Regions from separate parts of the Exiguobacterium sp. UBA5002 genome, predicted to be linked through region 1. Evidence: riboswitches for the same ligand, from Rfam matches in the RefSeq annotation. Region 1 holds a riboswitch; the other holds the start of a gene.

Evidence for each region. A riboswitch is a leader RNA that binds a small molecule or an ion and turns the genes downstream of it on or off. The one in region 1 is predicted to bind S-adenosylmethionine.
Region 2: another riboswitch for S-adenosylmethionine. It lies ahead of B4C70_RS10865 (methionine ABC transporter ATP-binding protein); the one in region 1 lies ahead of metK (methionine adenosyltransferase).

The regions. Positions count from the first base shown of each region.
Region 1 covers NZ_DGYQ01000034.1:38,072-45,839, forward strand. The annotation lists gene pckA (phosphoenolpyruvate carboxykinase (ATP)) at 1-729, opposite strand, end outside; SAM riboswitch class I at 964-1,090, shown strand; gene metK (methionine adenosyltransferase) at 1,219-2,427, shown strand; gene B4C70_RS10550 (GNAT family N-acetyltransferase) at 2,565-3,053, shown strand; gene B4C70_RS10555 (serine aminopeptidase domain-containing protein) at 3,132-3,836, shown strand; gene B4C70_RS10560 (class I SAM-dependent methyltransferase) at 3,887-4,483, opposite strand; gene B4C70_RS10565 (MDR family MFS transporter) at 4,637-5,815, shown strand; gene B4C70_RS10570 (peptidoglycan bridge formation glycyltransferase FemA/FemB family protein) at 5,999-7,033, shown strand; gene B4C70_RS10575 (HAD family hydrolase) at 7,129-7,768, shown strand, end outside.
Region 2 covers NZ_DGYQ01000035.1:5,103-19,992, forward strand. The annotation lists gene B4C70_RS10855 (alpha-glucosidase) at 1-696, opposite strand, end outside; gene B4C70_RS10860 (aminotransferase class I/II-fold pyridoxal phosphate-dependent enzyme) at 845-2,032, shown strand; SAM riboswitch class I at 2,095-2,200, shown strand; gene B4C70_RS10865 (methionine ABC transporter ATP-binding protein) at 2,285-3,298, shown strand; gene B4C70_RS10870 (methionine ABC transporter permease) at 3,288-3,953, shown strand; gene B4C70_RS10875 (MetQ/NlpA family ABC transporter substrate-binding protein) at 3,981-4,796, shown strand; gene B4C70_RS10880 (GNAT family N-acetyltransferase) at 4,856-5,356, opposite strand; gene B4C70_RS10885 (CAP domain-containing protein) at 5,442-6,320, opposite strand; gene B4C70_RS10890 (hypothetical protein) at 6,669-7,025, shown strand; gene B4C70_RS10895 (FN3 associated domain-containing protein) at 7,080-9,827, opposite strand; gene B4C70_RS10900 (hypothetical protein) at 9,956-10,135, opposite strand; gene B4C70_RS10905 (thioredoxin domain-containing protein) at 10,735-12,765, shown strand; gene B4C70_RS10910 (SH3 domain-containing protein) at 12,966-14,890, shown strand, end outside.

The DNA.
Region 1 (7,768 bases):
GCTATCATCGGCTGAAAGGGTGGTCTTACCAGTACCAGATAGACCGAAGAACAAGGCGACGTCGCCTTCGTGTCCGACGTTTGCCGAGCAGTGCATCGAAAGGACGTTTTCTTGTGGCAAGAGGTAGTTCATGACGGAAAAGATCGACTTTTTGATTTCTCCAGCGTATTCCGTTCCACCGATCAAGACGATCCGGTGTTCGAACGACATCGCGATGAACGTCTCGGAGTTCGTTCCGTCAACGGCAGGATCTGCTTTGAAATGTGGCGCGTAGACGACCGTGAACGGTTCGAAGGCAGCCACTTCAGGATACTCGCGTAAAAAGAGTTGTTTGGCAAACAGGTTATGCCAAGCATATTGTGTGAGCACACGGACCGGAAGGGTGAAGTGCGTATCTGCTCCAGCAGCAGCTTCTGTGTAGTAGAGATGATCAGCTTCGTTCATGTAACGAAGAACCTTTTGCAACAATTGTTCAAATTTGTCTCCATCCATTGGTTGGTTGACATGACCCCAATCAATGTGAGACTCGCAGGAAGAATCACGGACGATGAACTTATCTTTTGGTGAACGACCTGTAAATTTCCCCGTTTCTACAGATAATGCGCCGTTCTCAGCAAGGACACCTTCTTCGTTTAGAATCGCATGTTCGACAAGTTCAGCAACAGATAGTTGTTTGAACACATGCTCTTTCTTGAGTAGTTCTTCGATATTCAGGACCGTCATCGGCATCCTGACCCCACCTTTCCCCTACGTTGGTTTTGGCTCACTGTATTTAGCATGACACATTTATTATATGTGACATACTAAAGAGAGAGCAATCATTTTCTAGTGCTGATTTCTATTTATCTGGAAACGCTTTCAGCATTAACAGTTTAACATCTCTTTCAAAAAGTTTCGACTAGAATTTGAAACCTTGCTTGACAGAGTAGTTACAACTTTATATCATGTAATTCGTAACGGATACTCTTATTCTGAGCAGGTGGAGGGAACAAGGCCCGAAGAAACCCGGCAACCGTCCTACATTAATTCACATATTAATGAGGGAAAAGGTGCTCTCCTGAAGCGAAGTAAACACTTCGAACGATAAGAGGGTAAAGGAAGAACGCACAACCTTTCCCTGACCATTTTTTGGACTTGGAAAGGTTTTTTTCATTTTACCGTCCCACTCAACTAGGGGAAATGAGTACACCGTCAAATTCTTTTTTGGGAGGGTCATACATGACAAACCTTAATCGCCGACTATTCACGTCGGAGTCAGTCACTGAAGGTCATCCAGATAAAATCTGTGACCAAATTTCGGATTCAATTCTTGATGCAATCCTCGCAGCGGATCCAAACGCGCGTGTTGCGGCAGAAACTTCTGTTACAACAGGTCTCGTTCTCGTTGCAGGTGAGATCACGACATCCACTTACGTCGACATTCCAAAAGTCGTTCGTGAAACGATTCGTGAGATCGGTTATACACGCGCGAAATACGGTTTTGACGCGGACACATGTGCTGTATTGACATCAATCGATGAGCAATCAGCAGACATCGCTCTTGGTGTAGACCAAGCGCTTGAAGCACGTGAAGGTAGCATGTCTGATGCAGAAATCGATGCAATCGGTGCAGGAGACCAAGGTCTCATGTTCGGTTACGCAACGAAAGAAACACCAGAACTCATGCCACTTCCAATCTCGCTTTCACACCGTCTCGCACGCCGTTTGGCAGAAGTGCGTAAAAACGGTCAACTCGACTACCTTCGTCCGGACGGAAAAACACAAGTCACGGTCGAATACAACGAGAACAACGAGCCGGTTCGTGTCGATACGATCGTCATCTCGACACAACACGCGGAAGAAGTTACGCTTGAGCAAATTCAAGCTGACTTGAAAGAACACGTCATCACACCGGTCATCCCGGCTGAATACATCGACGCAGCAACGAAATTCTTCATCAATCCAACTGGTCGTTTCGTCATCGGCGGACCACAAGGAGATGCTGGATTGACGGGTCGTAAGATCATCGTTGATACGTATGGTGGATACGCACGCCACGGCGGTGGAGCATTCTCAGGTAAAGATCCAACAAAAGTCGACCGTTCAGCTGCATACGCAGCACGTTACGTCGCGAAGAACCTCGTTGCTGCAGGTCTTGCAGATAAAGCAGAAGTTCAACTCGCGTACGCAATCGGTGTCGCGCACCCAGTATCAATCGCGGTTGACACATTCGGTACAGGAAAACTTCCTGAAGCGCAACTCGTCGAATTGGTTGCTGAAAACTTCGATCTTCGTCCGGCTGGAATCATCAACATGCTTGATCTCCGTCGTCCGATCTATCGTCAAACAGCTGCATACGGTCACTTCGGTCGTACAGATGTTGAGCTTCCATGGGAACAAACAGATAAAGCAGCAGTTCTTGAAGAACAAGCAAAACGTTTCGCATAATCAAAAAGTCCGAGAACCCTACGCGGGTTTTCGGACTTTTTTGTTTCCGCGGAACTTTGCAGGAAACGAATGTTTTTTCTAGAAGAGGGTAAAAGTACATGAGTCGATTCGTATGAATACAAAGGGGGGTTCCGATTATGGAAATACGCGAAGCTATTCCAGCTGATGCAGGACATATTCATGACATTGCCGTCACATCTTGGTTGGATACGTATGCAGAAATCTATTCCGAACGTTCGAAAGCGCATTTCGTGCAGGAGGCGTATCCGCAAGAAGAAGTCGTTCGTGCGATCCGGACGGCGGAAGAAGCACGGGGAGAGTATTTTTATGTCGGAATCATCGACGAGGAAATCGTCGGTTTCATTCATGCTGTTGATGTCGAAGGAACGTGGGAGATCGTTCGTCTGTACGTCTTACCGAAATATCAGCAAAACGGAATCGGAAGACGATTGATCCGTGAACTCGAACGACAAGGAGCCGTCCCACTCGAAGTATACGTGGAAGCACGTAACTATAAAGCGCGTCAATTCCTGACCTCATTTGGTTTTGAAGAACTTAGTGAGATGACGGAAGAAGTGTTTGGGCAAGCGGAATCAGTCGTTCGTCTTCGCCATGTTGCCTCGTGAAATCCGTCTCGGGACGGTTTCGTTTGCGTTTGAAATAAGGTATCGTGAAAAGGAAGTATGAAGTGAAGAGGTGAGTTTGTGGTTGAACAACCAACAGGAATCATCGTATTAGTCTATCCGTTACAACTGCGTGCCCGTCCGAGTGAAGCTTTGATTCGAGTACTCGAAAGAGAGTATGAAGTGCTACTCGTCGACGCACCACGTCGCATTTCGTTTGAAGAGCACGGTCAACTGTTAAAAGAAGCATTACGCGAAGCAGGAAAACGAAAGCTACCGATTCATATCATCGCCTGTAGCATGGGCGCACTCGTCGTCAATCGTCTGTTGCAAGAATATGAACTACCAGTCGCAAGTCTTGCGTTCGTTTCACCATTGTTTGATTGGCATCCGTCGAAACAACTCGGAGGTGTCAAACAAGTCTTCGCGAGTGCGTTTGATCGTTTCCGTCCCGATGCGCCACTCGGTACGTTGCCGTTTGGTCAAAGTACGGAAGATACCGTTCGCATCGGTGAACTGACGTATGCGCAGTACCGGGAAATCGAAGAAGAGATCGTCGTACATGACGAGGAACGAAAAAAACTGCCTCGTGTAAACTTGGCTTGTTTTTATGCACCAGACGATCAGTTCGCAGACGTCAAACTGACGCTTGAAGTATGCCGGAAAATGGGTGGCGATCAGATTTACTTACAACGTCTACACGGTTTCCCGCATTTCAGCTTTGAACGGTTGAATACACGGTTTGCGGAAAAATTATTGTTGTTTTTTAAATTAGTCGAAGAATGAAAAAAGTGATGGTTTCCATAGCGGAAGCCATCACTTCTTTATTTCTACTGTCAGCGCACTTTTTTCTCGATCGCGATGATAAACGGGGGATGATTTTGTTGATTCAAGAAACGGTACTGGAGAACGGCATAATCTTGCTGATCAAGGGCTGTGACGTAATCGAGGACAGCGTCGCGTTCACGTTTTCCTTCCAGGTGACCGTGATAGACGACGAGGACGACAAGACCGCCGGGAGCGAGGACTGGGAGGAGGGCATCGAGTGCTTCAAGCGTCTCTTCTCCGGTCGTCGTGATTGATTTGTCGCTTCCAGGCAGGTATCCGAGATTGAAGACACCGGCGCGGACAGGACGTTGTTCGTCCGAAAGACGGGCACCGACATGGATATGGCTTTCATGATAAAGGTCGACGCGTGCTAACATTCCGGCTTCGTCGAGACGTCGCGTCGATTCCTCAATGGCTTGTGCCTGGACGTCGAACGCAAGAACCCTTCCTTCTGGACCGACGCGTTCTGCTAAAAACTGTGTATCATGTCCATTTCCGGCAGTCATATCGACGACGCAGTCTCCGGGTTCGATAACGGACTCGAGTAATTGTTTCGTATAAGGTAGTACACGGGCAAGTGACATGGCATAGACTCCTGTTCCTATGGTCTGTTTTTCTAGTAATGGTTCAGTATGTGCAAGATTCTTTCTGCATTATATCATTTTTTGATTCGTTGACGAAAAGCGAAGTGGCTTGACAGCTAGGGGACGGATTGCGTAAAGTGGCAAGGTTGAGAATGAAATAGGAGGACCACAGGTATGCCAAAATTACCAAAAGCGGTCTGGATCCTCGTCCTTGCGATGGCCATCAATACGACGGGATCCTCTTTTTTATGGCCGTTTAATACATTATATATTCATGAATATTTAGGAGAGTCGATGACAAAAGCAGGGATGGCGTTGTTCGTCAACTCGGCCTTAGCAATCGTCGGAAACTACTTAGGTGGAAAAGCGTTTGACCGTCTCGGTGGCAAGAAGACGCTTGTCATCAGTGTCATCGGACTTGTCCTGTCTTCTGTCGGCTTGTTGCTGTTTCATCAGACGTACCTCGGATACGTCGCGATGCTTGGATTGATTGGATTCGTCGGTGGGATGGTTTTTCCGACGATCTACGCGATGACGGGTGTCATTTGGCCTGAAGGCGGGCGTCGTGCCTTTAATGCGATCTATGTCGCACAAAACGTTGGTGTAGCGCTCGGGACAGCTGTCAGCGGTCAAATCGCTGCCTTTTCGATTCAGTACATCTTCATCGCCAATCTTGTCCTCTACATCGCTTTTGCCATCATTTTGTTCGTCGGTTTGTCCTGGATTCAGGCACCGGCTCGGATGCATGCGACCCATGACGAGATCGAAACGACACGCACACCCCTTGCACGCGGTGCGGCACGGACGATGTTGCTCGTCTCGATTGGTTATGCCTTACTTTGGTTCGTTTATGTACAGTGGCAAGGAACCTTTGCTGTACACACGAAATCGCTTGGTGTCACGATTTCCGAATACTCGATTCTTTGGACGATTAACGGAGCACTCATCGTGTTCGCACAACCTTTACTAACACCAATTCTTCGTTGGTTTGGAGATGACTTAAAGCGACAATTGATGACCGGTACAGGAATCTTCCTCTTGTCTTATCTGATCGTTCCGTTCGCAGGAGGATTCAAGATGTTCCTCGTCGCGATGATCATCCTGACGATTGGTGAAATGTTCATCTGGCCAGCGGTTCCTGCCATGGCAGCGAGACTCGCGCCAATCGGAAAAGAAGGAGAATTCCAAGGGTACGTCAATATTGCTGCTTCAGCGGGGCGAATGATCAGTCCGACCGTTGGAGGGTTGATCTACGATGTATCCGGTATGTCAGCGGTCTTCTTGACATTGATTGGATTGATTCTGTTAGCGGGCGTCGTCTTCCTTCGTGCCATTCCAAAAATCACATCATGAACATCATCTGTAAGACAGCGGACATTATGACCGCTGTCTTTTGTTACGTCATTAGTTCCAAAATCATAAAATAAACATTTAATAATATGGAATATTTCGGCAAAGAAACGGGTACTTTTTAATCAAGAACTTGAAAAAGAAAGGTCATATGAACGTTGCTTCTTTTTGACTGGAGGTGCACGAATGGAAAGGTGTCAATTCATCACAGATGCCGCAACTTGGACGACACACGTACAGCAACAGCCTCTTGATATCTTCTACAGTCACCAATATGTCACGCTCAACGCTAGACCGTCTGAGCAAGCGGTGCTATTCCGTTATGAAGGTGATGCAGGAACACTGTTCTATCCCTTTTTAAAGCGCCGGATTTTTGATACGCCTTATTCAGATTTCATCACGCCGTATGGCTATGGTGGACCGGAAATCATCGGTCAACTGACTGCGACTGAAATGCAGCATGCACGCTTATTGTTTGAAAGATGGGCAGATCGAGAAGAGATCGTCTCGGAAATGATTCGCTTTAATCCATTGACGGGTAATGAACGCTTCATGCGGGATTGGACGAAAGTCTCCTTCATCCGTCATACGACGAGTATCGATTTACGCCCTTCAATAGAGGATATCATGCAGACATTTCATAAGAAGACGAGAAGTATGATTCGCAAATCGCTTGCCTCTCCTTTAACCGTTAGAACAGGAACACGAGATGACCTACCTGTCTTTGTAGCGTTGTATCATGAAACGATGGACCGAAAGAATGCTTCGGCTCATTACTATTTTACGGACAGTTATTTTGAACAATTATTTGAAGCAAATCCACTCTGTGAGCCATTGTTACTGATTGCGGAAATCGACGGAGAACCTGTTGGTGGATACTTCGTATTGCTTGGAAAAGAATATGCCCACGGTCATTTGATTGGGTGTAAGCGGGACGAAGCGAAGATGTTCCCGAATCAGCGACTCGAGTACGAAGCGATTCTTCAGGCGAAAGCACGCGGTCTCGTCGAACAACATCTCGGGGGTGGATATCAAGAACGGGATAGTCTCTTTGAGAGTAAATGCCGTTACACCGGGTATCGTTTATTTGAGTATCATCAAGGAAAATCGATTCTTCAACCAGCCATATACGATCAGTTATGTGTACGATACGGGTCAGATGCTGATTCGGATTATTTTCCAGCTTACCGACAAACCAGTGTCCAAATGGCGACAAGTTAAACAGTAACTAAATGAAGAAGGCGAAACGACTACATCGTGTAGTCGTTTTTTTTGATATGCTGAAATCATGATAGATCAATTGAGGGGGATGTGTCTTGAAAAAACGAGGTCTTATTTTTGATATGGATGGGGTCATTTTAGATAGTGAAATTCGCTACTTCGAGGTCCATCAGCAGATGTTCAAAACGTTATCGATTCCGCTCGATCCGATTCAGTATGCGACGTTTATGGGAAAAACAGGTGATGAGATGTGGGAAGAGCTTGTCGCCCAGCATCAGCTAAAAGAAACAGCTAGTGCGTTACTAGAAGAAGAACATCGGTTGTTTCAAATTCATGCAAAACCGGAGGAATGTGGTTTAAAAGAGGGAGTCAAACAAGTCATCGAGCAAGCGGCGTCTCTTGGTTACGATATCGGGATTGCCTCCTCGAGTTCGCTTCAAAAAATCGAACGCGTCATCCGTCATTATAAGCTTCCAATCAAGCATTACGTCAGTGGAGAAGAAGTCGTGCGTTCAAAGCCTGATCCTGCGATTTTTCATCTTGCAGCATCACGAATCGGGCACGCGCCTGAAGATTGTCTCGTCATTGAAGACGCTGCAAACGGGATGATCGGCGCAAAAGCAGCAGGCATGGAAGTGATTGCGCTTCTCGATGATCGGATGCCGATGCAACGTCTAGAACAAGCGGATCATGTAGCACGATCGCATGCAGAAATCGAGGAAATTTTACGGAAGC
Region 2 (14,890 bases), on a different contig from region 1:
CTCCTGCAAGAAGTCATGCACGCCGGGCTGATTTCCAAGGTACGAGAGATCAAACGGATTGGCGACATCTTCAAACGACCGTTTTTTGATCAAGTTGATGACATCCATCCGGAATCCGTCGATCCCTTGATCGATCCACCAGTTCATCATATCGTAGATCGCTTGCCTCACAGCTGGGTGCTCCCAGTTTAAGTCGGGCTGTTCTTTGGCGAAGGAATGAAAATAATACTGCCCGCGTTCTTCACTCCACGTCCATGGGCTTGGCGCAAAGTACGAGCGCCAGTTGTTCGGAGGCGTCTCTTTCGTGCCATCCTGCCAGATATACCAGTCATCCTTATCGTTGATCCGCTCCCGCGACTGACGGAACCAGTCATGCTGGTCACTCGTATGGTTCACGACTAAATCGAGAATGACCTTCAATCCACGGGCATGAGCGGCCGTGATCAACTCCTGGAGATCTCCCATCGTTCCCGCTTTTTCCATGATCTCGTAATAATCGGCAATATCATAGCCGTTATCGACGTCCGGCGAACGGTAACACGGATTCAACCAAACGACATCGACACCAAGTGAAGCGATGTAATCGAGCTTGTCGATGACACCTCGCAAATCACCGATCCCATCCCCGTTCGAATCCTTAAAGCTACGCCAGTAGACTTGATAGACGACTGCCTCTTTCCAGTTAGCTCGCTTCATCTTCCCACTCCTCTCCCTACTCTTTATTCCCGCTCCACTTATCTGTACCTGTTTATCCGACAATTTTTTTGAATTTCGAAAAAGTTCTTTTCTTTTGACTGAATATTCGTTATCCTTGACGACAATACCACGAAGGAGGCATTCATCCATGAAACATTTCGCTCCATCCATCGCCATTGATCGGCTTCCTGCTCCCGTCTTCGCTGAGCTCGCAAACCGAATCGGTGCTGTAAAAGCTGCCGGACACGATGTCATCACACTTGGTCAAGGAACACCCGACCAGACGACGCCTGTACATATCCTCGATGCCTTAAAACAAGCCATCGACGAGCCAACGAACCTTCAATATCCACCGTTTCGTGGACATGATTTTCTAAAACAAGCCGTCGCAAGCTTTTACGCGACTGAGTTCGGTGTCACGATCGATCCAGCAACGGAAGTCGCGATTCTGCTCGGCAGTAAAGCCGGAATCGTCGCTTTACCGCAGACAATCGTCAACCCTGGAGAAGGAGTCATCGTTCCGGATCCAGGATACCCGGATTACCTGTCTGGTGCCGCACTCGCTGGTGCTTACCCGATTACACTTCCGTTGCTCGAGAAAAACGGCTTCTTACCCGATTACGACTTACTTGATACGACGGACGTCGAGCGTGCCCGGATGTTGTTCCTCAACTACCCGAGTAATCCGACGGGTGCGACTGCGACGGCAGAAGCCTTCGAACAGACAGTCGCTTTCGCCGATGCCCATGATATCTGTGTCGTCCATGACTTAGCATACGGCGGAATCAGTTTCGATGGTCCGACACGGAGCTTCCTGCAGACGGAAGGTGCAAAAGACGTCGGGATCGAATTGTTCTCACTCTCGAAACGCTTCAACATGTCCGGCTTCCGGATCGCCTTTGCGATCGGTAATCCGTCTGTCATCTCAAGCATCGAGACGTACCAAGAACATCTCTACGTCAGTGCCTTCACACCGATTCAACATGCTGCGACCGTCGCTCTGACGAGTGACCAGACATGTGTCCGCGAGTTAAGTCGCTTGTACGAAACACGACGCGATGCGTTGTTCGCGAAACTCGATGCGATTGGCTGGAGTGGACCACGTCCGGGCGGTTCCTTCTTCGTCTGGCTTCCTGTTCCTGAAGGTTACACGTCCCAAAGCTTCACCGATCACCTGCTTGACGAAGCACACGTCGCTGTAACCCCTGGATCCTTCTTCGGCGAATACGGTGAAGGCTACGTCCGGATCAGCTTGATTGCTGACGTCGAACGTCTAGAAGAAGCCGTCGATCGAATCGGAACGCTCAACCTGTTCCGGACACCTGTTGCGGAATAATTCTGAAAAAACATTTGACAGATGGGAATCATTTCCGTTAAAGTAAATCCCAACAGCATAACTACTTATCGAGAGCGACCGAGGGATTAGGCCCAACGACGTCCGGCAACCACCTGTAAGGAACGGTGCCACATCCTACAGAATGATTTTCATTCTGAGAGATAAGTTACGAAATCTTACACTTTCGTCGCTTTTTTCTGGTTGCTCTGCTACTAGGAAAAAGCGACTTTTTTTGTATGAGGAGATGAGCGGATGATTGAATTCAAACACATTACAAAACGGTTCGTTCGAGACCGGACCCCGATTTTTGCATTACGGGATGTCGATTTGACGATCCAAAAAGGAGAAATCTTCGGAATCATCGGTGAGTCCGGTGCCGGTAAAAGTACGTTGCTTCGCCTAATCAATGGGCTTGAGCATCCGACACAAGGAACCGTCAAGGTCGACGGTGTCTCGCTCGGCGGGATGTCAAAAGCAGATTTGCGTCAACTTCGCTTGCGGACAGGAATGATCTTTCAGCATTTCCAATTGATTCAGTCGCGCAACGTCGCGGATAACATCGCTTTTGCGCTCAAGGCCGCTGGCGTTAAACGAGCAGATTTCCCGGAGCGAATTCGCGAACTCGTCTCGCTCGTCGGACTCGAAGGATTCGAGACGAACTTCCCGAGCCAATTAAGCGGGGGGCAGAAACAGCGCGTCGGGATTGCCCGGGCACTCGCGAACGATCCGACCGTCTTGTTATGTGATGAAGCGACATCAGCTCTTGACCCCGTTACGACACTACAGATCCTTGAACTGCTGAAGGATTTGAATGAACGTCTCGGACTGACGATCGTCCTCATCACGCATGAGATTGATGTCGTCAAACAGATTTGCCATCGCGTCGCGGTCATGTCGCAAGGTGAAGTCGTTGAAGTCGCCTCAACCTATGACTTGTTTAGTCAAGCCAAGCATCCAGTGACGCAACATTACGTCGATACGGCACTACAAATCGAATTGCCGGAACGCATCTTACAGGCAACCCCAGGCAAGATCATCCGCTTGCAGTTCACGGGCGAAAAGACCGGTGAGAGTACGTTATCAGAAGCGATCCGCCGTTACGATATCTCAGTCAGCATCTTGCACGGCAAGGTCGACTACATTCAAGACGTCGCCTTCGGTGTCCTGATTGTCAGCTTGACGGGATCATCTGATCAAATCGCCCCTGCCCTCGACTGGCTCGCGACGGAACTTCATGCACTCGAGGTGATTCAGGATGTGGCTTGATCGTATTCAAACGATGTTACCTGAGCTCTTGAAGGCACTCGGCGAGACGGCGTGGATGGTCGGAATTTCACTTGCCTTTGCATTGGTCGTCGGGATTCCGCTCGGGATTCTCTTGTTCGTCACAGACCGGGGATTATTTTTTCAAAACCTTGCCGTCCGACGTGTCCTTGACTTCGTCGTCAACATCGTCCGGTCGCTACCGTTCATCATCTTGCTGGTTGCCCTCATTCCGTTAACGAAGTTCTTACTCGACAATACAATCGGTCCGACGGCAGCATCCGTCAGCCTCAGTGTCGCAGCGATTCCGTTTCTCGCACGACTCGTCGAAACATCACTGCGTGAGATTCCACCTGGTTTGATCGAAGCAGCGGAAGCGTGCGGTGCGAAACCATTACGGATCATCGTCAGTATCCTTTTACCAGAAGCACTCCCTGGCATCATTCAGGGCATCACATTAACAACGATCAGCTTGATCGGCTTCTCAGCGATGGCTGGTATCGTCGGCGGCGGTGGTGTCGGTGACCTCGCGATCCGTTTCGGTTACTATCGCTACGATAATCTCATCATGATCGTGACGATCGTCGTGCTCATCGTCATCGTTCAAAGTATTCAAGCACTTGGCAATCAACTGGCGCGAAAAACAGATAAACGCTAATCATACATGCAAAGGGAGAGTGCAATCATGAAAAAACGATATGCCTTTTTAGCAACAGCCTTACTCGGTGCAGGAGTCCTCGCAGGATGTGGAGACAGCAGCGCTGATGAAAAAGACAAGACGATCAAGATCGGGGCGACGAGCGGTCCGTATAGCGACATGGTCAAACAAGCGATCCAGCCACAACTCGAAAAGAAAGGCTACAAAGTCGAAATCGTCGAGTTCAGCGATTACATTCAACCGAACATCGCCCTCGGTAGCGGCAATATCGACGCCAACTTGTTCCAACATTCGATCTATCTCAAGACGTTTTCTAAAGAAAAGAATCTCGACTTAAAAGGACTGATCACGGTTCCGACAGCACCGATGGGACTATACAGCAAGACAGCGAAGACACTTGACGACGTCAAGACAGGTGCTGAAGTCGCGACGCCGAATGATCCGACGAACCAAGCACGGGCACTGAACTTGCTTGCGGAACAAGGGTGGATTGAACTCAAGCCGGATGCTAATCCTCTGACCGTTTCAGAAAAAGATATCGTCAAGAATCCGAAGAAACTCGTCATCAAACCACTCGAAGCGGCTCAACTGCCACGCGCTGTCGAAAGTGTCGATATCTCAGCCGTTCCAGGGAACTTCGCACTTGCTGCGAAATTCGACTTACTTGATGCGTTAGCACTTGAGACGATGGACGAACAATACCGGAACCTCGTCGCTGTCCAAACGAAAGATGCGGACAAACAAGTCGCAAAAGACTTAAAAGCAGCCGTCGAATCGGACGCCTTCAATGAAGTTATCGAAAAATCATTCAAAGGCTTCAGCAAGCCTGAATGGGCAAACTGATGTAAAAAACGACCGGAATTCAAGGAGAGATCATCTCTTTGAATTCCGGTCGTTTGGTGTTAGAACCGATACCACATCAGTTCTTCATCATGATAGGTATCATCGATTTTCAGCGCCCGTGGTTCAATCGCGTATGATTCAAAACCAAGCGACCGATACAACGCTTTAGCAGCTTCGTTCGTCCGGACGACCGAGAGATGGACTTGCTCAATTACAGGATGCTGCTTTAATGTACGTAATGCCTCTTCTACAAGGCGTCGTCCGACCTGTTGTTTTCGGGCGCGTGGCGTGACGTACATCGCAAATACATTCGCTCGATGTCGCATCTTGAACGGCTCGGAGCAGACGATAGTGACGACACCGACGAGTTCATTTTCATGAAACGCACCAAACGTCATCGACTGTTCGCTTTCAAGACGAGTTGCGTACCGTTCGACGGATCGATCTTTTTCTGATTCATAATCAGAGCCAAATGCCTCAGGATGGTTTCGTAAGGCTTCTAATCGCAACGCTTTATAGAGTACTGCATCTTCTGGATTCAATCGACGGATTTCCAACATCCCCACCTCCTGCCTTTAGTGTAAAACACACCGCTTCATGAAAAAGAGGACGACATCGTGAAATATCGTCCTCCATTTTTCTATTTTAAGGTGTTCGGAAATTAATCGTGAAGTATGGCGCGTTACTCCGGAAAGCCACACCGATGTCAGCTTGTTTGTACTCTTTTTTCAAAATATTTTCTCGGTGCCCTTTTGAATTCATTAAGCCCCAATGTGATGCAAAGACATTCGGATAGCCCATTGATAGATTTTCACCAGCATAGCTGAACCTGATTCCTTCACGCTTCATCCGGTCGAACGGATCACGCCCTTGCGGATCCGTATGTGCGAAGAAATTATTCTTCGCCATATTTTCGCTATGACCGCGTGTCACTGGCTTCAGTGCCGTATACGGAGCCAACGGATTTAACTTGTAGTCAGCCCGTTCCCAGTTCATCAATCGTAGCATCAGCTTCTCATCCGTCGTTCGTAACGCATTCGAAGCCGTACCATAGAAACCCTTTTTCTTCGCTTCGACGTCTTTCGGAATCGACAGTGTCGCTTTCACCTTATTCCCATCATGTTGGTCGAAGAAATAGGTGACGTAATTCCCCTTCTTCTCATAGACGGCTGCATGATCCAGGTTCAACATGTAGTTCGTGTTGCCTTTACGGTAGGACTTCACTGCGGTCCATCCTTTTTTCTTCAGCGATGATTCCGTATCTTTGTTCAAGACTGCCCCTTGCGTTGTTATACCATTTTTAAATCGGTACTTTCCGTATTCCTTACCGTCCTTCGTCAACGATACGAATTCTTCGCTGGACGTCCGCCTGACTTCCCAGTCGTAACCTGGATATTCACTGCTATATCGATCAATCAGCTTGCCGCCACTTTTCGGATAATCGGCTTCTGCCTGTTCCATTGGAATGTTCTCGTAGCCGAAAAAAGCTACTGCTGCTACTCCGACGATCAACCATTTTTTCATATCTTCGTTTCGCCTCCTTTAATCATTACCTTTATTTTAAAAGAAAATGATTCTTTCGAACAGTCATTGGCTCTTAATTGTCTAAATCACATTTTCCGTTCACAAATTAGACACGTTTTATGAGAACGTTCTCATATTATTAAAATGCTTTCGTTAAGAGGATTCTTAAAAGTATTTAGTACATATACTAAACCATCTTTCCCTTTTCTTAAAATGTGTGAACATTCTTTTATTTCATCATTCGAGATTTTTGATTGCTCTCGGAATTCTTACTCGGTATCATTAGAATTCGTAAGCCAAACTTTCAATGCTTTTCCAAATAACATAATGAAATGAAGGAGTTGACCTATGGTTTTACTGTATTTCATTTATGAGTCCATCGCCTTTTTACCGATTCAGCAATATTTATTTTCTGGATGGATGATTCTCGTCGTGTTGACGGTTTCATTCAGTTTAGCGAATGCACACGAAGATGTACGATTGAATCAACGACTCGGTTTTGAGTTACTCGTTCCTGGTTCTGGTATGTTGCTTTGCAAACAATTCATTCCTGGTCTTGCTATCATCCTTTTTTTAATCTTGATCCACTTCACTTATATGTTCCGTGTCATCCCTCTACCGATTGCTTTAATTTCTACGCTTTCCATCAGCACGCTCTCACTTCTTTCGCTTTTAATTCCAGCACGCAAAAAAGCGGACCGCTAAGTCCGCTTTCAAAAAAACAACGGACCTTCTTCGTCAAAAAGGTCCGTTGTCATATTATTGATAGTTTTTCGTTTCTTGTAATTTATAGCCGTTCGCTAATTCAAGCCACAGCGTTTTACCTTTTTTCGTTTTCACTTGGATAGCTGGGTTGTCTTGTGATACACGAAGAGCGAGAAGATTTCCTTGCTGATCAGCATGTGTTTCTCCAACCTTCTCCCACTTCGAACTGCCTTGACGTTCGATGAAGATATGTTTTCCTTTTTGAACAGCACGCCAGTTTCCGACTTCTGCTTTTCCTTTGACCGGTACGACCGTCTCTGCACCTTGAATCGAGATAATCGCTGGATCATGGTCACTCGCGCTACCATCTGCTTCCATATACTCTGAGTTGATATTGACAATATCAGACGACGTATACGACTTCAAGTTATTCGAGATCAAGATATGGTCGAGCACTTGAGCGTTTCCGTTATAGACATACGAGTACCGCTCTGATTCTGGAAGATCGTCGACTGTGTTCCACAAGTTATCACCTTTTAAGATATCAAGTGTTTTCGAGAACTGGAAGTCGTTCAAGTCACCGAGAACGACGACATTCGAGTCTTTGACTTCCGTCTTCAATTCAGAGACGAAGTCCTGAACGATGTTCGCAATCGCATGACGCTGGACTTCACTTTTACGCACGACCGGTTGGTTTTTACCAAAGTCAGCGCCGTCGCCACCTTTTGAGTTGAAGTGGTTGACGATGACATGGTACGAATCACCGTTGAAAAGGAATTCTGCGACGAGCGGTTTCCGTGAACTCGCGAAGTTCGGATCCGTCGGTTGGATACGACCCGGGTTTTTCGTTAACTTACCTTCTTCCACCGTAACGGCTTCCGTCGCGCCACCTTTTTCACCTGGTGCGAGCGATACACGTGCTGGATTGTAGAGGAATCCGACACGGATGTTTCCGCCCGGCTGTCCACCATCCTTCTTGTCTTCTGGTGCGATGTCCGTATAGGCATAGCGGACACCCGTTTTCGCTTCGATCGCGGCGATCAATGTCTCAAATGATTTCGAAGCATCGACCGTGCCGCTATCCGTCGCACCATCGTTATCCTGCATCTCTGTCAAACCGACAATGTCCGGCGTTTTCAAGAATGTTGCGATACCTTCTGAGACACGATCGACTTTTCCAGCGTCTGCTGTTGAAGCGAAGTTCTCGACGTTGTACGAAGCGACAGTCAGGCGTGATTCACCTGTTTCGATGTTCGTCGGCTGACGATCCGCTTCACGCGCAACGAGTTTCGGAAGGTCCGCTGCTTTTGAAAGTACTTTATACGCCGAATAGTTGTAGCTCATGACCCCTTCGATCGTTCCGTCGAACGTATCACCAGCTTTTGCACGGAACGACGAGCTACCCATCTCAACGAAGAGACGTTCCGGGTTGACGTTGTCCTTCGTCAGGATTGGAGTTCCGCGTTTCGTATAGACCTTATTCGCCGTCTGCGTCCGAACTGGAATCGTCCGGTTTGCTTGCGGACCTGTGACGATTGCATTCGGTAAAGCGACACGCATGCCTTCTAAGCTTTCATACAAATCAATCGCGTCTTCTTCTGGGTCAAACTGAGAAAAAGAGTCGTTATCAACGACTTGTGTCGGAATCAAAACCCCTTCATCACCGAGAACGATACTCGCTGGTAACCCTTCGTTGAGTGCACCCTTCACAAGATTGACCGTACTGATTTCCGTGACTGCTAAGTCAGTATCGAACTTATCGCTGTAGCCGCCAAGCAACCACTCTTTGACATATCCTGTCGTCGCGACTTTTTGTCCAACAGCAGCACCATGGTTTTTCGCATAGACGAGAATCCCTTCTGATGTCCGGCTGTCGTTATCCGGATTTGGATCCTGCATGTAGAAGTTGTTCGCATCGACGACGTACGTGACGACACCTGTCGTCCGGACGAGTTGATCTGCGTAAGGCGACGTATGCGCAACGCCTTGGATGTTGCTGATTTTCGTGATCGGTGGTGCGATATAATACTTGAATGTCGAAACCGCTGACGTTTTACCGTCCTTGACGGCAACTGCTTGAATCGTCACTTCATCGTTGATCGTGATCGGTGACGTATACACCGGACTGTCGACAGTTGGTGTCGTGCCATCGACCGTATAATGAATCGTTCCTTCACCTGATAATGTCACTCGATCTCCACGTTCAACTTCACCGACCGGAGAAGCTGTAGGTGCTGCGAGAACGTCGCCCACTTCTGTCTGATGACTGCCGAGATTCGTCAGTGTATCAACCGGGAAGCTCGTCCACTGTGATGGTTCGTACGTTTTAGCGCCAGACGCGACGCTAGATTTCCGGACAAGTGTCGTATCTTTTGCGAAATCCGTCGATGAACCGAGTGGTCCGATGATATCAAGAACGACATCACCCTTTTTCAATGCGATCGGATCATTCCCGTTGAAGTTCAATGATCCCGTCGTCAATTGTGCTTTTGCTTTGATATCTGCATTCGCACTCGAGTTCGCGATGACGAACGTCTTCCCTGGATCCACTTTCCCCGATAGTGTGATTTTCGCTTCTGACGGTCCACCATTCGTATACTGAACGAGTGTATAGTCTGCTAAATCAATGATTTGCCCCGACCCATTGTATAGCTCGATTGCCTTGTTATTGCTTGTTCCTTCTATGTATTCAGACAAGATGACGCCTTCGCCTTCTGCCCCGACAAGACCCGCTTGTGGAAGGATTCCTGCTGTTAACACTCCGGCCAATGCCCACTTTCCAAACGTACTGCCGTATTTCATGATGAGACCCCCTATTGAATTTTCTGACACTTCTTAATAATATCAGATTATATTCTCAACAGTGTATATTTTTTGTAAAAAAGATACCATCCTTCGTAAATGAAAGAAATGGTATCGCTTACAACTTTTTATTGTTCGTCTTTGTGACTTTCGTACCATTTTTCAGCTTGCGATGTCGCGATCGGAATGGCACGTCCCTCTTCATACCCGTCTTTTAATAACGCATTCGCGATCTCGATTGCTTTCTTTCGAAGTGGCGGATCAAAGTTCTTGAATGACTCCGGATAGTCGTTCTCATTCCATGGCATGTCGTCACCCCCTTCTTTCAGCCTTACCCGAAAAAAGGCACAAAAAAAACGCCTCATCAGCGTGTCGTTGTTTTGGTTGTCATGAGAATCGAGGATTACAGGTGATCAAAACACCTGAAACGACGAAAGCCCTACCTCTCTTTCGTTGTTACGGCTCCTTGGCCGCGCCAGCTGAATCAAGCATTTTAGCAAGAATCGTGATGCGTCTGCAACGGACGCATGATACTGGGATTTTTAGAAATAGCTCGGGAATGAGCGGAAAAGTATCGATTGGAAGGTTTATCTTGCTGGGTCAACTTCTCCTCGTAGTATGAAGAAGGACAAAATAAAAGCGATGACTTATGTCTGACTCATTTGTCAGTAGCGGTCTAAAAATCCTGACCTGTCGATTTAATTGTATGATATGGATTGAAGATTCTCACATGAGTGATCATCCCCGATTCATGACTTATATAAATCTATCACACTTTCTTTTATAAAGTCAATCTTTCTTTTGAAAAATCGTTTTCTCCTGTCTCAGAATTGGAGTTGCACCTGCCGTAAAAGCCGAGTATCGTGAAGAGGACTCTTTATTATAGAAGAAACGAGGGAAATCCATCATGTCGAATCGACTTATCCATGAAACGAGTCCCTACCTCTTGCAACATGCTCATCAGCCTGTCGATTGGTACCCGTGGGGCGAAGACGCCTTCACTGCCGCTCGGGAAAGCGGCAAGCCGATCTTTTTATCGATTGGTTACTCGACGTGCCATTGGTGCCATGTGCTGTCTCATGAGAGCTTCGAGGATGAAGAAACGGCACGACTCTTGAACGAACGCTACATCGCAATCAAGGTCGACCGGGAAGAACGTCCTGACATTGACCACTTGTATATGACGGCGGCTCAAGTCATGAACGGACAAGGCGGCTGGCCACTGAGCGTCTTCATGACAGCGGATCAGCAACCGTTTTACATCGGCACGTATTTTCCGAAGACGCCTCAGTTCAACCGTCCGAGTTTTCGTCAGGTGACGCTTCAGCTCAGCGAGCAATTCCGCCGTTCACCAGAAAAAATCGCACAAGTCGGTCAGAACATGTCCCAGACACTTCGCGACGTGTTACGACCTGCTTCATCAACCAGTACTTGGGATGAATCAATCATTCACGAGACCTTTGATCAAGCGATGCGCCAATTTGACCGTCAACACGGTGGATTCGGAGAGGCACCGAAGTTTCCGTCGCCAGCCCTGCTTCGTTTCTTGCTTGATTATTATCAATACGCGGAAGACGAGACGGCGCTCCATATGGTCATGCGATCATTGATCGCGATGCGTGACGGTGGGATGACCGATCAAGTCGGCTACGGTTTGTTCCGCTATACGGTCGATGCCGAGTGGCAGATTCCTCATTTCGAGAAGATGCTGTACGACAATGCTTGGTTCGCGACCTTATGCATCGAGACGTACCAAGTGACCGGACAAATTCGCTTCCGGCGCTACGCGGAAGAAGTACTGACATTCGTAGAGCGTGAGTTGTCTGCACCGGACGGCACCTTCTACGCCGCACTGGATGCGGATAGTGAAGGAGGCGAAGGACATTATTATACGTTCACGGCTTCTGAACTGACCGACTTACTCGGACCAGACGCGCTGTTCCCGCGCTTTTACCATGCCTCCCAGTCCGGGAACTTCGAAGGAAGGAACGTCTTTTACCGGACAGGACAAACACTCGAGATGTTCGCACGTGAAATGCACTTGTCACCTGCTGAGACAGCGGCGCAACTCGAACGCGAGCGACAAATTCTTCTTCGTGCGCGAAGTGAACGCCCGCGACCATTTTGTGATGATAAGCGCCTGACATCGTGGAACGCGATGATGATCTCGACGTTCGCTAAAGCCGGTCGTGTCTTTGGTGAACCGCATTATACACGTGTCGCCACGCGTGCGATGACATCACTCGAGCAATTCGTCCGCACAGAGAATAAACTTGCTGTTCATTACCGAGACGGACAAGCAACCGGATACGGATTCCTCGATGACTATGCATATTTGATCGATGCACATCTTGAACTATTCCAATCAACACGACGGGCGCTTCATCTAAAGGAAGCTTTAGCATTCGCAGATGTGCTGCAGGACCAGTTTCAAATAGCAGATGGTTATTTTTATCTGACTTCGTCACGCTCCGATGAGCTACTCGTTCGCCCACTCGATCTGTATGATGGCGTCACACCTGCTGGAAATAGTATTGCCTTAAACGCTTTCTTCACGCTTAGTCGTCTGACCGGGCGTCTCGTTTATCAGGAAAGTGCCGAACGGGCGCTCACAGCTTTAATCGAAGAAGTCGAGCAACAACCGACCGGATTTGCCTCCCTTGTCAGTACCTTCACCTACCGGCAGATGGAACCGAAGGAATTGATTATCTTGATTCCAGAAGACGTAGACATCCCGGTCGAAATCGAGCAACTGCAACAGTTACACTTACCGGAAGTTGCGTTGTTAATTGGTACGAAGCGTGACCTTTTGCCGCACGTCTCTTTGCTCGCGGATTATCCAGAACCAGAAGAGCCAACGGCGTATCTCTGTCATGATTTTACTTGTGAACGCCCGACGACGAATTTAACAGAAATCCTCGCACGTCTCACTATCTGATCCTATTCCCTCTTGTTTAAACAAACAGGAGGGTTTTTCAAAAAACTAAATCCCTTTTTTCAAAAAAAACCAATATTTTCTTCATAAAAATCCGATATGGTCGATAGTAGGAATAGGCATAAGTACGTACACCTTAGACCAGACATCCTCGAAGCCGATTCCGTCCGCTTGGACGAATATCTACTAGGAGGAAAGATACTTTGAATACGACATCCATCTCGAAACCTTTGAAGGTGTTCGCGAGTCTTCTTATCGTGTTTAGCATCATTCTATCATCTCTACCGATAGTGAACGCAGCAACAACGAAAGTAACGGCTTATCGTCTATCGGCAGATACGGATCTGTATGATAAGACGACATCTTCACGGAAACGCTTGTTGACGATCAAGACCGGAACGGTCGTTTCATCCGCATATGATGCCGGAAGCTACAAAAAAGTAACATATGGCGGAAAAACGGGATATGTCGCTTCAAAATATTTAGTGTTGTATGAGAAAAAGCAAACGATCTCTGGACAACGCTATATCGTCTCTACGAATACGGCGATTAAAAATGCGGCACGCACGACAGCAACGACAATTGGCACCCTGCAAAGTAAAGATGTGTATTATACGACACAACGGATTACCGATCCATACGGCAAAACGTGGTATCGCCTGAACTACGCAGGAAAAACAGGATATGTCCCATCTGGTGCCACTCCTGTTTCCTATCAGAAGATCGCGAACGAAACATCACGTACGACGGATACCTACACGCTACATACTTATGCAGGAACGGGTTATCCAAAAGTCGAATCGATTCCAGTTGGGACAAACGTTGAAGTAGTCGGAAAAATCGACGGCTGGTATAGCGTTCGTCACGGCAAAAATAGTGGATACATGCACCGTGACGCTTTTTTACAAGTCTCTAAACAAAGTATCAAAACGATTCCTACTACACGTGTTCTCTTGAAGAAATCCATCGAAATAAAGGCATCCGCCTCGTCGACGAGTAAAACGATTGCTTCTTTAAAAACAGGTGATGCGTATTACACGACGACACTCGCAACGGATTCACGAGGTAGCACGTGGCACAAAATCAAAAAAGACGGTCAAACCGGTTATCTTTTAGCAAATCAAGGAACGAACGTGAATTACGAAAGCCTGAAGAACGTTTCTTTCATCACAACAGCTAAAACGACAATTCGTTCTTATGCAGGCAGTTCGTATGCAGGGATCAAGTCGATTCCGGCCGGTGCAAAACCGCTCGTCTCTGGTCGAATCGGTACATGGTATCGTGTCACGTACGATGGTGTAACAGGATATGCGTCGGCTTCGACGTTTAAGACAGCAGCCCTCGTCCAAACCATTTCAGGTACACGTTTCGCCGTCACATCATCCACCGATATCTTAGTCGCTCCTGAAGCAGATGCGTTTAAAATCGCTACGCTTCAAGAGGGTGATATCTATTACACGACACGTCTCGTCACACTTGGTTCTAAAAAATGGTATCAGATCAAAAAAGACGGAAAGACCGGTTACATCGCTTACGGAACAGGAGAAAAAGTCTCCTATCAAGCAGATGCCGTGACGATGAAAACAACCGACGCTACAGGATTAAAGTCTTATGCTGGCGTATCTTACGCTTCCATCAAGTCCATCTCAAGCGGTACGAAGGTATCCGTTACAGGATCCATCAATGAGTGGTACCGTGTGACGTATGCAGGAAAAATCGGATATATTCATCAGGATGATTTGAACGAATATATCGTAACGTCTACGATCTCAGCAGCGCGTTATGTATTAAATACATCCATCGACGTCAAAACGACGTATCAGGCGGATGCCGATACATGGAAGACGCTAAAGAACGGGGATGTCTATTACACGATGCGCCTTGTCACGAACGGTCACGGTCAGTCGTGGCATCGTATTTCAGTGGACGGGAAAACAGGATACATCCGAGCCAACCAAGGAAGTCCGATTTCATACCGTAAGATTTCAGCCCATCGCTATAAGACGGTACAAACGACTTCTCTGAAGTCATACGCTGGTCCGACATACAGCGAAATCGCTTCACTGCCAAACGGAACGATCGTGCAGGTGAATGGTTCAATCGGGAAATGGATGAACGTAAGTGTTAA